DNA from 2 places in the Allobosea beijingensis genome. Region 2 is predicted to be linked to the other one. Evidence: riboswitches for the same ligand, from Rfam matches in the RefSeq annotation. Region 2 holds a riboswitch; the other holds the start of a gene.
What was found. A riboswitch is a leader RNA that binds a small molecule or an ion and turns the genes downstream of it on or off. The one in region 2 is predicted to bind cobalamin.
Positions count from the first base shown of each region.

Region 1: it holds a riboswitch for cobalamin, as region 2 does, so the genes downstream of both, Q9235_RS19140 (TonB-dependent receptor plug domain-containing protein) here and Q9235_RS05635 (ABC transporter substrate-binding protein) in region 2, are expected to answer to the same signal.

Region 1 is NZ_CP132359.1:4,002,173-4,010,014, reverse strand. Features, by position in the region: gene Q9235_RS19150 (tripartite tricarboxylate transporter permease) at 1-1,164, shown strand, start outside; gene Q9235_RS19145 (GntR family transcriptional regulator) at 1,171-1,887, opposite strand; cobalamin riboswitch at 2,005-2,203, shown strand; gene Q9235_RS19140 (TonB-dependent receptor plug domain-containing protein) at 2,326-4,272, shown strand; gene Q9235_RS19135 (ABC transporter substrate-binding protein) at 4,269-5,129, shown strand; gene Q9235_RS19130 (FecCD family ABC transporter permease) at 5,126-6,139, shown strand; partial or broken gene Q9235_RS19125 (ABC transporter ATP-binding protein) at 6,211-6,930, shown strand; gene Q9235_RS19120 (DUF6925 family protein) at 6,927-7,842, shown strand, end outside.
Region 2 is NZ_CP132359.1:1,146,904-1,154,745, reverse strand. Features, by position in the region: gene Q9235_RS05645 (M81 family metallopeptidase) at 1-148, shown strand, start outside; gene Q9235_RS05640 (mandelate racemase/muconate lactonizing enzyme family protein) at 160-1,338, shown strand; cobalamin riboswitch at 1,374-1,585, shown strand; gene Q9235_RS05635 (ABC transporter substrate-binding protein) at 1,801-2,838, shown strand; gene Q9235_RS05630 (FecCD family ABC transporter permease) at 2,835-3,878, shown strand; gene Q9235_RS05625 (ABC transporter ATP-binding protein) at 3,875-4,660, shown strand; gene Q9235_RS05620 (ABC transporter ATP-binding protein) at 4,788-5,480, opposite strand; gene Q9235_RS05615 (FecCD family ABC transporter permease) at 5,582-6,613, opposite strand; gene Q9235_RS05610 (FecCD family ABC transporter permease) at 6,610-7,596, opposite strand; gene Q9235_RS05605 (ABC transporter substrate-binding protein) at 7,593-7,842, opposite strand, start outside.

The DNA.
Region 1 (7,842 bases), 2.7 Mb from region 2:
GCCGGCACGATCGGCACGCTGGCGCTGACCTTCCTCGCGCCCGCCATCGCCGAACTCGCCTTCGTCTTCGGCCCGGAGGATTATTTCGCGCTGATGATGCTGTCCTTCACCTCGGTTGCGGTGGTGATGGGGCGCTCGATGGTGCGCGGCTTCGCCGCCCTGTTCTTCGGGCTCGCGCTCGGCACGATCGGCATCGACACTCAGACCGGCCAGACCCGGATGGTCTTCGGCACGCTCGAACTGCTCGACGGCGTCTCCTTCACGGTCGTGCTGGTCTCGCTCTTCGCGATCGGCGAGACACTCTATGTCGCGAGCCGCAGCGGGGCAGCGCCGGCCGCGATCAACCCGCTCTCCGGCGGAAGCTGGATGACCCGGCAGGATTGGGTGCGTTCCTGGAAGCCCTGGCTGCGCGGCAGCGTGATCGGCTTCCCCATCGGCGCACTGCCGGCCGGCGGCACGGAAATCCCGACCTTCCTCTCCTATGCGCTGGAGCGCCGCCTGACCAAGCACCCCGAGGAGTTCGGCCAGGGCGCGATCGAGGGCGTCGCCGGTCCCGAGGCTGCCAACAACGCGGCGGCGGCCGGCATCCTCGTTCCGCTCCTGACGCTAGGCCTGCCCTCGACCGCGACGGCGGCCGTCCTGCTCGCGGCCTTCCAGAATTACGGGCTCCAGCCCGGCCCGCTGCTCTTCGCGACCAACCCGGACCTGCTCTGGGGCCTGATCGCCTCGCTCTATATCGGCAATGTCATCCTGCTCATCCTCAATCTGCCGCTGGTCGGCATCTGGGTCCGGCTGCTGCTGATCCCGCGCCATTACATCTATGGCGGCATCGTCGTCTTCGCGATGGTCGGCGTCTGGGGCCTGTCGACCTCCTGGATGGACCTTGCGTTGATGTGCGGGCTGGGCCTCGTCGGCTATGTCGCGCGGGTCCATGACTTCCCGATAGCGCCGGCCCTGATCGGCCTGATCCTCGGCCCGCAGGCGGAAATCCAGCTCCGGCGCGCGCTCGCCGTCAGTCAGAACGACTGGAGCGTGCTGGTCGGCACGCCGATCGCGGCGACGCTGCTCGGGATCGCCGCGCTGGTGCTGGTCGTGCCCCCTTTGCTCGCCTATCGCCGCCGCCGCGCCGAGGCGGAAGGGCAATCGGCCGCCGCCACCGGCTGAACCGCGTCAGCGCTTCCCACCGCTCCGGCGCTTGCCCGGCTTGGCGCTTTCGCTCGCGGCCAGCGCGGCCTGAAGTGCCATGCGGGCGGCGCGGATATGGCGCCGCATCAGGATTTCCGCGAGCTCGCCGTCGCGATGGCTGATCGCCTCGGTGATCCGCATATGCTCGCGCCAGGCCTCGCGGCCACGCCCCGGCACCGTGGAATGCAGCCGCCGGCACAGGCGCAGACGCGGATAGAACTGCTCGCAGAGCAGCTCTGCCAGGATCGGGTTGCCGCTGCCCTTGGCAATGCGGCGGTGGAAGTCCGCTTCGGGCTCGTCCTGGAGATAGGCCCCCATCGGATTGCGCTCGATCTCGTCGCGATGCCCCGTGACCAGCGCCTCCAGTGCCGCGATCTCGTCATCGCTCATGCTTTCGGCCGCGAGACGGGCGGCCATGCCTTCGGTCGCCTCGCGCACGTCGAGCAGCGCAAGGAACTCGGCCGCGCTCGGCTCGGCGACGCGCGCCCCCTGATTGGCTACATAGGTGACGAGCCCGCGCTCCTGCAGGCGCCGGATCGCCTCGCGTACCGGCGCGCGGCTGACGCCGAAGCGGCGCGCGATCGCCGGCTCGCTCAGCTTGGCGCCGGGCGCGATCTCCCCGGAGACGATGGCCGAGGAGAGGTCGTCGTAGAGTTTGACGGTGACGCCCACGCTCGCGGGGGGCAAAGTCTCGGCCAGCATCGAGCGGGTGCCTATCTGCTTCTGTTCTGCGGAGTATAGCGCAGTAGCCGCAATTGCCGAGCCTGTTCATGGCCCCGATGTCGGGACGGCGGCCGTTTGACGCCGCCACTTTTTCGCCCTACTCGTCGACCCGACGGTTCCCTCACGGGATCAAAAGGGAACGCGGTGCGGGTGGCGAGCCACCCCATGCCGCGGCTGCCCCCGCAACTGTAAGCGGCGAGCCTTTCGCCACACGCCACTGGGGCCTCGGACCTGGGAAGGCGGTGAAAGGCACCGACCCGCGAGCCAGGAGACCTGCCGTCAGCCGTGGTCACACGCGGACACGTTCGGCCGGGGTGCGCCGATCGCTGATTCGACCGTTCGCCGTCTTTCGTACGGCTGATGGGAGATCGCGTTCGCGGTGACGTGCCACTGACGTCAACGCCCGAGGTCTCCATCGTGAACGTCTCCCTCCCGGCCGCCGGACGCGGCCGCCTGCTGCTGTCCGCTTCCTGCCTTGCCATCCTGGCTGCCGCTGCTCCGGCCGCCGCCCAGAACGAGCCCGCCACCGTGGCGCTCGACGAGATCGTCGTCAGCGCCACGGGCACGCCGACCCCGGCGCGCGAGATCGCCAGTTCCGTCACGGTGATCACCGCGAAGGAGATCGAGCAGCAGCAGCGCCGCACCCTGCCGCAGGCGCTGGCCGCCGTGCCCGGCCTCAACATCGTGCAGACCGGCGGGCCGGGCGGCCTCACCTCGGTCTTCATGCGCGGCACCAACTCCAACCACGTCAAGGTGCTGATCGACGGCATCGAGGCGAACGACCCCTCCGCGCCGAACCGCGCCTTCGATTTCGGCTCGATGCTGACGGAGGATATCGAGCGCATCGAGGTGCTGCGCGGCCCGCAGAGCGGCCTTTACGGCGCCAACGCGCTGGGAGGCGTCATCTCGGTGACTACCAAGCGCGGAGAAGGCCCGCCGAAGATGACGGCGCGCGTGGAAGGCGGCTCGCACGGCACCTTCAACCAGTCCCTCGGCTTCAGCGGGGGCGATGCGCGCTTCAACTACGCCTTCAACGCCAGCCATTTCCGGGCCGACGGAACCGAGGTGACGCCGCCGAACCTCGTGCCGTCCGGCCGCCGGATCAATCCGAACATCTTCGACAATTACAGCTATTCGGGGCGCCTCGGCTTCGCGCTCACCGACACGCTGACGCTGAACTGGGTCGGCCGCTATCAGGACGGCCAGCTCCGTTATACCGGCGATACCGGCTTCCCGAGCAAGCCCTCGCCCTATCGCTCCCAGCAGAACTACGCGCAGGCCTTCACCCGCGGCGAGGTGGTCTGGGACCCGTTTGGCGGACGCTTCGTCAACACCTTCGGCGTCTCCTACTCGCGGCAGGACCGGGGGACGCGGACGGCTTCCGCGATGACCGGGCTGCTCGGCCTGCCCAATCAGAGCCTCGGCGAGCGCACCAAGTTCGACTGGCGCGGCAATCTCGAGATCAGCAAGGGTCACAACCTGATCATGGGCCTGCAATATGAGCGCGAGCGTCTGGACACGACGAGCCTTATCGCCTCGAACGGCAACAAGGCCGCCTATCTCGAATATCAGGGCAATATCGAGGACCGCTATTTCATGGCGGCCAATATCCGCCGCGACCATGACGACAGCTATGGCGGCCACACGACCTATCGTGTCGCGCCGGCCGTCATCATTCCCGGCATCGAGACCAAGCTGAAGGCGAGCTACGGCACCGGCTTCAAGGCGCCGACGCTGAGCGAACTCTTCATCGACTACCGCCCCGGCTACAATTTCTTCGGAAACCCGAACCTGAAGCCGGAGGAAAGCCGCGGCTGGGATATCGGTTTCGAGCAGCCGCTCCTCGACAAGCGTGTTCAGTTCGGCGCGACCTGGTTCCAGAACGATATCGAGAACCTGATCGTCACCAACATCAGGCGTGATTCCTACGCCAATATCGGCAAGGCCAGGACGAAGGGCGTCGAGGCTTTCGCCGCGCTCGAAATCTCGCCGCAGTTCCGCGTCCGCGCCGATTACACCTTCACTCTCGCCAGGGACGAGATCGCCCGGCAGGAGCTGCTGCGCCGGCCGCGCCACAAGGCGAGCATGACCGCGACCTGGACGCCGACGGACAAGCTCAGCCTCTCGGCGACGCTGATCCATATCGGCTCATGGGTCGACGGCAATCGCGATTTCTCGGTCCCGCGCATGCGGGCGAAGGGTGCGACGCTGGTCAATCTGGCTGCCGAATACAAGGCGAGCGACAAGGTGACGGTGTTCGGGCGGGTCGATAACCTCTTCGACAAGCGCTGGGAGAATCCGGTCGGCTTCCTCGTGCCGGGCCTCGGCGTCTTCGGCGGTATCAAGGTGGCCATCGGCGGATGACGTTTTCTCGGGTCCTGCGGCGCCTGCGTGGCGCCTGCCTGATCACCCTCGCGCTCTCGGGCGCGATCGCATCCGGCGTGGCCGCTGCGGAGCGGCCGGCGCGTATCGTCTCGCTCAACATGTGTACGGACGAGCTCGTGCTGCGTCTGGCCGATCCCGCACGCATCGCTTCGGTGACCTGGCTGTCGCAGGACCCGCGCAACGCCAACATGGCCGAGGCGGCGCGCCGGATACCGGCCAATCACGGCCTCGCCGAGGAGGTGCTGGGGTTCAGGCCCGACCTCGTCGTCGCTGGCGCCTATACCACCCGCGCGACGGTGTCCCTGCTCGGGCGCGTCGGCGTCGGCGTCAGGGAATTCGGCGTTCCCCGCAATCTCGCGGAGATGAAGGCGCAAATCGCGGAGATGGCCGACGCTCTCGGCGAGCCCGCGCGCGGGCAGGCGCTGCTCGCAGGCATCGAACAACGTCTGCAGGCTCTCGCCGCCCGCCGCGTCGACAAACCTTTGCGAGCGATCGTGCTCCGTCCCAGCGGCTTCACGGTCGGGCGCGGCTCGCTCGTCGACGAGATCCTGACCCGCGCCGGCCTCGTGAACATCGCCGCCGAACTGGGTGTCGAGAGCTATGGCCAGATCGCGCTCGAAACAGTGGCGCTCGGCCGTGCCGAGATCCTGATCCTGAATGAGACACCGGACGGTCCGCCCTCGCTGGCGTATGAGATCCTGCACCATCCGGTGATCGAGCGGCTCGGCGACCGCATGAAGCTCGTCGCCCTGCCGTCGCGGCTCTGGACCTGCGCCGGCCCGAGCGTGCTCGACGCGATCGAATTGCTGGTCAGCGCCGTGGAGAAGAAGCAATGATGCCGGAAGCTTCACCCGGCATCAGGCCGGCCCCGCTGCTGGGATTGCTTGCCCTCGCCACCCTGGCGATGACCGCGATCTCCATGGCCGTCGGCTACGCACCCTTGGCGCTCGGCCAGGCGGTGACGGATCTCCTTGCAGGACAGAAGAGTCTGCCGGCGCTGGTGCTCTATGAACTGCGCCTGCCGCGCGCCCTGCTCGGCGCCCTCGTCGGCTTCAGCCTCGGCATGGCCGGCGCGGCGATGCAGGGGCTGCTGCGCAATCCGCTGGCCGAGCCCGGTGTGATCGGCATTTCCAGTGCGGCGGCCTTCGGTGCCGTCCTCGCCTTCTATAGCGGGCTCTCCGCCAGCCTCGCGCTCGCGCTGCCGCTCGGCGGCATCGCCGGAGCGCTCGTGGCGACCGTCATCCTCTTCATCCTGCTCGGCCGCGGCGCGAGCACGACGACGCTGATCCTCGCAGGCGTGGCCCTCAACAGTTTCGCGGGCGCGGCGACCGCGCTCGCGCTCAACCTCGCGCCCAACCCTTATGCAGCACTGGAGATCGTGTTCTGGTTGATGGGCTCGCTGGCCGACCGCAGCATGATCCACGTCGCGCTCGCTCTGCCGTTGATGCTGATCGGCTGGGTCCTGCTCGCCTCGACGGCACCGGCGCTCGATGCCCTCAGTCTCGGCGAGGATACCGCGGCGAGCCTCGGCTTCGATCTCGGCTGGCTCAGGGCACGCTTGATCGGCGGCGCGGCGCTGGCCGTCGGCAGTGCGGTCGCGGTGACCGGTGCGATAGGCTTTGTCGGATTGGTTGTACCGCATCTGCTGCGCCCGCTGGTCGGCCATCGGCCGGGCCGGTTGCTCATTGCCAGCGGCTTCGGCGGCGCCATCCTCGTGCTCGCGGCCGATATAGGCGTGCGGCTCATGCCGGTCCGGCCGGAGCTCAAGCTCGGCGTGGTCACCGCATTGATCGGCGCACCTTTCCTCTTCGCGCTGGTACAGCGCTTGCGCCGCGAGGCTGTGTGATGGCGATCACGGCGTCCGGCATCACGGTTTCGCTCGGTGGCAAGCCGATCCTGCAAGAGGTCGATACCCAGATCCGGCCGGGCGAGCTGCTCGGCCTGATCGGACCCAACGGCGCCGGCAAGACGACCCTGCTGCGCGTGCTGGCGGCGTTGCTCGCGCCGGAGAGTGGCAGTGTCGATTACGACGGCGCTACGTCACGGGAACTCGGCCGCCCTACGCTCGCGCGCCGCGTTGCCTTCCTGGCTCAGGGTGGGGAAGTGCCGGCGGCGCTCTCGGTCGAGGCCTTGGTCGGGCTCGGCCGCTTGCCGCATCGGCGCCCTTTTGCCGAGCAGGGGGATGCGGATCGGCACGCGGTCGCGCGGGCATTGTCATTGTGCGACGTGGCGGGCTTCGCCGGCCGTGCGGTCGGGACGCTTTCGGGCGGCGAGCGCCGCCGCGTCCTGCTGGCACGGGCGCTCGCGGTCGAGGCGCCCTATCTTCTTGCGGATGAGCCGCTGGCGGGGCTCGACCCGCAGCATCAGCTCGACACGCTGCAACTTCTGCGCCGGATCAGCGCTGATGGCATCGGCGTGGTCGTCGTGCTGCACGACCTCACGCTCGCCGCCCGCTTCTGCGACAGGCTCCTCCTGCTCGATCATGGTCGGCGCGTTGCCGACGGATCTCCTGCGGAAGTTCTCGACGACGTCAGGCTCGCGCAGGTCTTCGACATCCAGGCCATGCGCGGCTCCCACGCCGGCGAGCCCTTCCTCCTGCCGTGGCGTACGCTCGAGAACGGAAAGACCGCTTCATGACCGGAACCGACACGGTGCGCAGCCTCCTGCGCGATCACCTTCTCGACGCCGGCAGCCAGTGGAATCTCGGCACCTTCGGCGCCATCGCGGAATTCATGCGCGACGCGGGCGAGCTGTTCGAGATCGTCGATGAGCCCGGTCGTCTCTCGGTGACGACGGCCCGCGGCGGCATCGGCTTTGGCGCGCTCGATGGCGTCCGCCTTCACGCGTCGGAAAGCGCTGTCGGCAGCGGCTGGAACCACCGCGTCGCGCTCTGCCTGCCGGAAGGCGCCTGCGCGATGAACCGACGCAGCGTCCTGACCGAGCTCGGCCCGGACGCGGAGGCGCTGCGGCCGCAGGATGCGGCGGGCATCTTGTTCGACATGGGGCTCGGCGCGCTCCAGGCCGATATCTGCATTCGCACCACTGATCCCGCGCTGATCGCGGCATTGCGGACGGAGGTCGGGCGCTCCCTGTTCGAGCCCGGCAACCGCGCGATGGGGGCGATCGTCGCGGCCGGCCCACACCGGGCCTTCCTCGCCCGCTTCGGCCGCTGCGAGGTCTACCAACCGATCCCGCCGGCGGATGGCCGCAGCCCGGAAGGCCCGCATACCCATGTGCTGCCCCAGCTCATGCGCGGCGGCCGCACCCATGCGGCGACCGAGCCGGTGCCGGAAGGCTTCGTGCCGTGCGCTCATCTCGTACCGGCGCACCCGCTCAAGGATGGCTTGGGAAGACCGCATGCCTTCGACCGCGCGGCTTTTCATGCCTTTGAGGCGCTTCATGATAGCTTCGGCGATCCCACCCTGATCGCGCTGAAGCGAAGCGCACGCGAGGCCATCGCGGCCGGCCATGCTCCCGATGCTTTCGAGGCGCCCCGCAGTCGTTTCGGGCGACAGGCGCTTCGTGTCTTCCTCAGGCAGACGGCTTTCG
Region 2 (7,842 bases):
GTGGTGCGCGCGGAACTTCAACATCGACGCGCCCGGAGCGACCTCCGCCAACCTGAAGAGCCTCGGCCACACCATCTGCGCGCGGCCGATCTACCCGCTCGACGAGGGCGTCACCTTCGCGCCTCGTGCCACGATCTACGAATTGTAAGGAGAGGACCCGTGCCCAGGATCGAGGCCGTCGATTTCTTCTATCTCGCCATGCCTGTCGTCACCGATGAGGCCGATGGCAGCCAGGATGCGCTGCTGGTCAGGGTCGCCGCCGGTGGCCATGTCGGCTGGGGCGAATGCGAGGCGGCGCCATTGCCTTCCATCGCCGCCTTCATTTGCCCGATGTCGCATGGCGTCTGCCGGCCGGTCGCCGACTCCGTGCTCGGCCAGGCGCTTGAAAGCCCGGAGGATATCGCCCGCATCGCCGCGGCTGTCGCCTATAACTCGATGGACCTGCTGCAGGCGCCGCATACCTTCTCGGGCGTCGAGATGGCCTTGTGGGACATCCTCGGCAAGATGCGGTCAGAACCGGTCTGGCGCCTGCTCGGATACGCGAAAAGCCATCCCAAGACGCCCTATGCCTCGGTCCTTTTCGGCGACACGGCGCAGGAAACTCTCGAACGCGCCCGCGATGCCCGCAAGGGCAGCTTCCGCGCCGCCAAGTTCGGCTGGGGGCCGATCGGTCGCGGCAGCGTCGAGGCTGATGCCGAGCATTTCGTCGCCGCTCGCGAGGGTTTGGGGCAGGATGGCATCCTGCTCGTCGATACCGGCCAGATCTTCATCGAGGACGTCGAGCGCGCCGCCGCCCGTCTGCCCGCCATGGAGAAGGCGAACGTGCTCTGGTTCGAGGAGCCCTTCCATGCCAGCGCGCTCGAACCTTATGGCGCGCTAGCCAAACGCAGCCCCAAGGTCCGGCTGGCCGGCGGGGAGGGCGCCCATAACGAGTCGATGGCGCGGCAGCTCATCGACTATGGCGGCATCGGCTACGTCCAGATCGATTGCGGCCGCATCGGCGGTATTGGCCCGTCCAAGGCGGTGGCGGATTACGCGGTCGCCAAGGGCGTGACCTTCGTCAACCACACCTTCACCTCGCATCTCGCTCTCTCGGCCTCGCTCCAGCCCTATGCCGGCCTCGCCGATCACGAGATCTGCGAATATCCGGCCATGCCGAAGCCGCTGGCCACGGCGATCTCAGCCAATCATCTGGAACGCGACGCGAACGGGCAGGTCGCCGCGCCCGACGCGCCCGGCCTCGGCATCGAGGTCGCGACGACGGCGCTGCGCGGCTATCTGCAGGAGGTCGAGATCTCCGTCGGCGGCAAGCGGCTCTACAGCACGCCAAGGCTCTGACACGATGCCGGCTTGACGCAGCGCCACGCCCTTATAGGGTGTGCGCCGATCGAGGTTCTCCGGGTTGCTCCCGGAGCTAAGAGGGAATTCGGTGAGGCGCGCCTAGCGCCAATGCCGAGGCTGCCCCCGCAACTGTAAGCGGCGAGCTCTCCGTCCATCGTCCACTGGCGCCCGAGGCGCCGGGAAGGCCGGGCGGAACAGGCATCGACCCGCGAGCCAGGAGACCTGCCCCGGTCGTCGAAGACGTCTTTCGGACGGGGTGTTCCGAAGCCTGTGTGTCGATGGCGACCCTTGCGGCCAGCCTCCCGCCCCACATGCCCAAAGCTGCCCCGGCCGTCATCTCGGGGAGCGATGAAACTCATGTTCACGAAGATCAATGCACAGGCCGCCCGGGGCGGCTTGACGGCTGCCTGCCGCGCACTCTATCAGAAATGCAACATTGTTACATTTCGGATGGCCTCGATGCCGGCTGCGCGCCCGTTCAACACCCTGCTTCGCCTGTCCGCCGTCGCGCTGTTCGGCGCTCTCGCCGCCGGTACGGCCAATGCCGCGCCGACCAAGTATCCGCTGACCCTTGAGAATTGCCGCGAGACGATCACTTTCGACGCCGCGCCCAAGCGCGTCGTCGCGATCGGCCAGACCCAGACGGAGATCCTTTATGCGCTCGGCCTCGGTGACCGCGTCGTCGGTACGGCGGTCTGGTTCTCGCCGGTGGCCAAGCCCTATGAGGCCGTCAACGCCAAGGTGAAGCGCCTCGCCGATAACGACCCGAGTTTCGAGGCCGTGCTGGCGCAGGAGCCCGATCTCGTCACCGCGATGTTCGAATGGCATGTCGGGCCGAACGGCATCGTCGGCAAGCGCGACCAGTTCGCCAAGGTGAAGGTGCCGACTTATGTCTCGCCGACCGACTGCATCGGCAAGGACAATTCCGGCGCAGGCGACGGCGTTCGCACCCAGATGTTCACGATGGAACTGGTCTATCGCAACATCCGCGAATTCGGCGAGATCTTCGACGTCGCCGACCGGGCCGAGAAGCTCGTCGCCGAGCTCAAGGCGCGCGAGGACAAGGCCGTCGAGCAGGTCGCCAGGCTGAAGGCGCAGGACGTGCCGGTCGTCGTCTGGTTCTCCAGCAAGGACATCAAGGGCGACGGCTTCATGGCCGGCAAGAACGGCGTTCCCGCCTATATCCTGTCCAAGCTCGGCGCCCGCAACATCATTTCGACCAATGAGGAATGGCCGCTGGTCGGCTGGGAGAGCATCGCCGCTGCCAATCCGGCCGTGATCGTCACCGTGAAGATGGATCGCCGCCGCTTCCCGGCAGACGATATCGAGAAGAAGCTGGATTTCCTGAAGACCGACCCGGTCGCCAGCAAGCTCGACGCCGTGAAGAATGGCCGCATCGTCATCATGGATGTCGGCGCGACGCGCGCCGGGCTCGACACGATCGACGGCATCGAGACCCTCGCCACGGCGATCGCCGGCTTCGGGATCTCGCGTTGAGCCACGCCGCCCATGAGCCGAACTGGCCGGTGCGGATCGGCATCGCGCTGGCCTCGCTGCTGGCGCTGACCTTCTCGGTCGCGCTGGCGGTGACGATTGGCGAAATGCGCATCCCGCTGGACACGGCCTTGAAGGCCCTCGGCAACGGGCTGTTCGATCTCGACTTTCCCGTCAGCGCAATCCAGCAGGGCGTGATCTTCGATTACCGCCTGAGCCGCGCGCTGATGGCAGGCTTGTGCGGCGGCGCGCTCGCGTTATCGGGTGCTATCCTCCAGGCTCTGCTGCGCAATCCACTGGCCGAACCCTATATCCTCGGCATCTCGGCCGGCGCCTCGACCGGCGCTGTCGCGGTGCTGATCCTCGGCATCAGCATCGGCGGCGCGGTGCTTTCGGTCTCTGCCGGCGCCTTCATCGGCTCCTGCGCCGCGCTCGTCGTCGTCGCCTTGCTGGCGACGGGGGCGGGTGGGGCGAGCGATCGCGTCATCCTTGCCGGTGTCGCCACCTCGCAGCTCTTCAATGCCGCGACCGCGACGATCGTCACGACCATGGCCAGCGCCGAGCAGGCGCGCGGCGTGATGTTCTGGCTGCTCGGCAATTTCGGCGGCGTGCGCTGGCCCGACATCTGGATGGCGGCGCCGGTCGCCTTCATCGGCTTCGGTATCTGCATGCTGCACGCCAAGGCGCTCGACGCCTTCGCCTTCGGCGTCGATGCGGCGGCCTCGCTCGGCGTCGCGGTCACGCGGGTCAAGGTCGTGCTTTTCGCGACGACGGCGGTGATGACGGCGGTGATGGTCTCGATCGTCGGCACGGTCGGCTTCGTCGGCCTGATCATCCCCCATGCCGCGCGCTTCCTCGTCGGCTCCGGCCATGCCCGCCTGCTGCCGGCCTGCCTCGTCATCGGCGCGATCTTCATGATCCTCGCCGACATCCTCTCCCGCATCCTGATCCCTCAGCAGATCTTGCCGATCGGCGTGGTGACGGCGCTGTTCGGCGCGCCGGTCTTCGCCTTGATCCTCTATCGCGCCCGGAGGCCGGCATGACGCTCGCGACCCGCGAGGTCCGCTGGGGCGCCGGCGGCCGGATGATCGTCGATGGCGTGACGCTGGAAGCCGCGCCCGGCCGGGTGCTCGGACTGATCGGCCCGAACGGCTCAGGCAAGTCGAGCCTGCTCAGGTTGCTCTGCCGCCTGCGCAATGTCGCGAGCGGCGTCGTCACGCTCGACGGGAACGACATTGCGTCCGTGCCGCGCCGCGAGCTCGCCCGCCGCCTCGCCTTCGTCGAGCAGCAGGCGACGACCGAGATCCAGCTCTCCGTCTGCGATGTCGTCCGCCTCGGCCGCACGCCGCACCGCGCTGCGCTCGCCTCCTGGAGCGAGGCTGACGAGGCCGCCGTCAACGAGGCGCTGGCGCGGGTCGGGCTCCTCGAGCGTCACGACCAGTTCTGGCACACGCTCTCTGGTGGCGAGCGCCAGCGCGTCCATATCGCCCGTGCGCTCGCGCAGGAGCCGAGCGAACTGATCCTCGACGAGCCGACGAACCATCTCGATATCCGGCACCAGCTCTCGATCCTGAGCCTGGTCCGCCGCCTCGGCATTACCTGCATCATGGCTCTGCACGACCTCAACCTCGCCGCCATGTTCTGCGACGAGATCGCGCTGCTGCATGACGGCCGCCTGCAGGCGGCCGGCACGCCGGAGGAAGTCCTGACCGCAGAGGCGATCCAGCGCATCTTCGGCGTCGCAGTCTCGATCCGCCCGGGCGCTTCTGGGCGCCGGCATGTCGAGTATCTGATCGAGCCCGAATCGCGGAAGGGTGTGCTTTGAAGCGATGAAGATATCGCGACGCGTGGCGTAAAGCCTTGCTTCTTCCCCCATGGAAGCGCGATGCGCCTGGCGCTCATCACCGGGAAGGGATGGATACAGGCTCCCCATCCCACCTCTCAACCGCGCCTCAATCTTTATAGGTGGGTGGTTTGGGTATGATCAAAGGCTTGCCGGTGAGCGGGTCGGGGATCACGATGCTGCGGACTTGGAACACCTCGTCGATGAAACCGGGCGTCAGGATGTCCTCCGGCAGGCCCTGCGCCAGGATTTCTCCCGCTCGCATCACAATCAGCCTAGATGCGTAACGCGCAGCCTGGTTCAGATCATGCAACACAGCGACGATGGTTTTTCCGGCGCGGTTCAGCGTTGCACAGAGTTCGAGCAGATCGATCTGGTGGGCAAGGTCGAGGAAGGTCGTCGGCTCGTCCAGCAGCAGGATGTCCGCGCCCTGGGCCAGCGCCATCGCGATCCAGACCTTCTGGCGCTGACCTCCCGACAGGCTTTCGAGCGAGCGCCCGCCGAGCTGGGATACGCCGGCCGCGGTCATTGCGGATTCCGTCGCTGCCTGATCGGCGGCGGTCCAGCGCTGGAACAGGCTGCGATGCGGGTGGCGTCCACGCGCCACGAGATCGGCGACGGTGATCCCCTCCGGGGCCTCTGCTCCTTGCGGCAGAACCGCAAGCAGCTTGGCGCGGTCGCGTGGGCGATAGCGCGCGATCGGGTGTCCATCGAGCAGGACGCTGCCGCCTGAAGACGGATGCAACCGCGCGAGGCTTCTCAACAAGGTCGACTTGCCGCAGGCATTGGGGCCGACGATCATGGTGAAGCTGCCGGCCGCTAGAGCGATGTCGATGCCCTTGAGGATCTCGCGTGGACCGTGATGCGCGCTCAGGCCCTGCGCTGCCAGCCTTGTTTCGACACTCATCGGATAGGCTCCCCGCGGCGGACCCAGGAGCCGAACAGCAGAATGAGATAGGCCCCGCCCAGACAGGCCGTCACCGCGCCGACGGGCAGCGCGCGCGGCGCCAGCGCGATGCGCGCGACCGCATCGCTCGCCAGCAGGAACACCGCGCCGAACAGGGCGGAGGTCGCGAGCGGCAACCCGGCCAAGCCGACGAGCTTGCGTGCCGCCTGCGGCGCGATCAGCGCGACGAAGCCGATCGGTCCGGCGATGAAGGTCGCCGTCGCGGTCAGGCCGAGGCCGATGAGACCGAGGCGGAGCCGGGTGCCTCCGGCCGGAACGCCGAGGGATTGCGCCTTGTCGTCTCCGAGTTCGAGAGCCTGCACAGAGCGGCCACAGGCAAGGCCGAGGGGCAGCAGCAGGCCGAGCATCCCCGCACCAATCGCCAGCCGCTGGACATCGACACCGGCGAGAGTCCCCTGTTTCCAGTTCGCGGCGACCAGCGCGATGTCGAGGGGCGCGACGAAGATCATCCAGTCTGCGAAGGCCGTGAAGGCGGAGCCGACCGCGATGCCGATGAGGATCAGCCGCGTGCGATCGGCGCGCAGGCCGCCGGCCGCGAGATAGACCAGCAGGCCCGCGCCAAGTCCGCCGCCGAAGGCAGCCAGCGCGACCAGCGCGGGCGCCAGGCCGGCAAGAAGCGCCAGCAAGGCGCCGCCGAATGCGCCTGCGTCGAAGCCGATCACGTCGGGGCTTCCGAGCGGATTGCGCAGCAATGTCTGGAACAAGGCACCGGATAAGCCGAGCGCGGCGCCGGCTGCGAGCGCGGCGCCGATCCGGGGCAGGCGCCATTCTACGAGCAACTGCAGCGCCGGGCTCTCGTGGCCGGCAAGCGCCTGAAGCGCCTGGACCGGCGTGAGCCTGACCGTGCCCAGTGTGAGGGAAGCCAGCACGAGCGCCAGTCCGCCGAGCCATAGGCCGAGATGGCATAGCGTAGGGCGGTTGGTCACGCCGCCCGGGACCGGTCCGCGCCGCGAGAGGAGGCCCGTCATGCGGCAGCGCTCCTGCGGCGAGCAAGCAGGATCAGGATGGGGGCGCCGAGGAGGCCGGCGACAATGCCGACGGGCACCTCGGCCGGCGGCGCCGCGATGCGGCCGAGCGTGTCCGCGATCACGACGAGGGCGGCGCCGATCAGGCCGGAGAGGGGCAGATGCGTTGCCGCGCCGACGCCGCCGATGCGGCGGGCGACATGCGGGCTGGCGAGACCGATGAAAGCGACAGGGCCGGCCGTCGCGACGGCACTGCCGGCGAGCAGGACGACGGCCATGAGCGAGCCAAGTCGTACTGGCCGGACCGCGACGCCGAGCGAGGCTGCGCGATCGTCCCCGAGCGCGAGCAGGTCGAGGCGAGGGGCGAGCCCGAGCGCCAGCAGCGTTCCGGCAAGCCATGCCAGCGTCACGCTGGGGAGAATGGCGTCGGTCGCTCCCGAGAGCGTGCCGACGCGCCAGTTCCTGACCAGATCGAAGCGCTCGGGATCCGACAAGGCGACCGCCTGGCCGATGCCGATGCACAGCGCCGTGACCGCGACGCCCGCAAGCGTGAGCCGGATCGGGTCCGAGCTGCTGCGCCCGCCCGCAAGCGCCTGGACCGCGAGCACCGCACCGAGGGCGCCGCAGGCGGCAAGCCAGGTCGCGGCCTGCGGGCCGGCGAGGGCGATGAGATCGGTGCCGAGGATCAGCGCGAGGCTCGCTCCCGCGTTGATCCCCAGCAGGCCCGGATCGCCCAGCGGATTTCGCGTCGCGAGCTGGATGACCGCGCCGGCAAGTCCGAGCGCAGCCCCGACCATCGCTCCGAGCAGGACGCGCGGCAGGCGCAAGCCCAGCACGATCTCGGCGGCTTCGCTGCCGCGGCCGTCGCGCAGGATGGCGAGCCATTCGCCGGCAGCAATCGGCCGCGTGCCCAGCGTCAAGGCGGCGAGCGAGGCTGCCAGCAGCAGCAATGCGCCGATGACGATCGCCAGCGGAGCCCGTGTCACGACGGCATCCTGGCCAGCAACACATCCCAGGCGCTGGCAAGGTGACGCGCGGTATAGACCGAGCCGAAGATGCTGTTGCCTCGGGTGACATGCACCTGTCCTGCGCGCACTGCCGGCAGCCGCTGCCAAAGTGGTTCGCGCGCGAGCGCCTGCGGGGCGCGGTCGCCGAGATCGATCAGCAGGATGCCGTTTACCTGCCCGATGACATCTCCGAGGGATTCGAGCGCGACCTCGCCATAGGGGCCG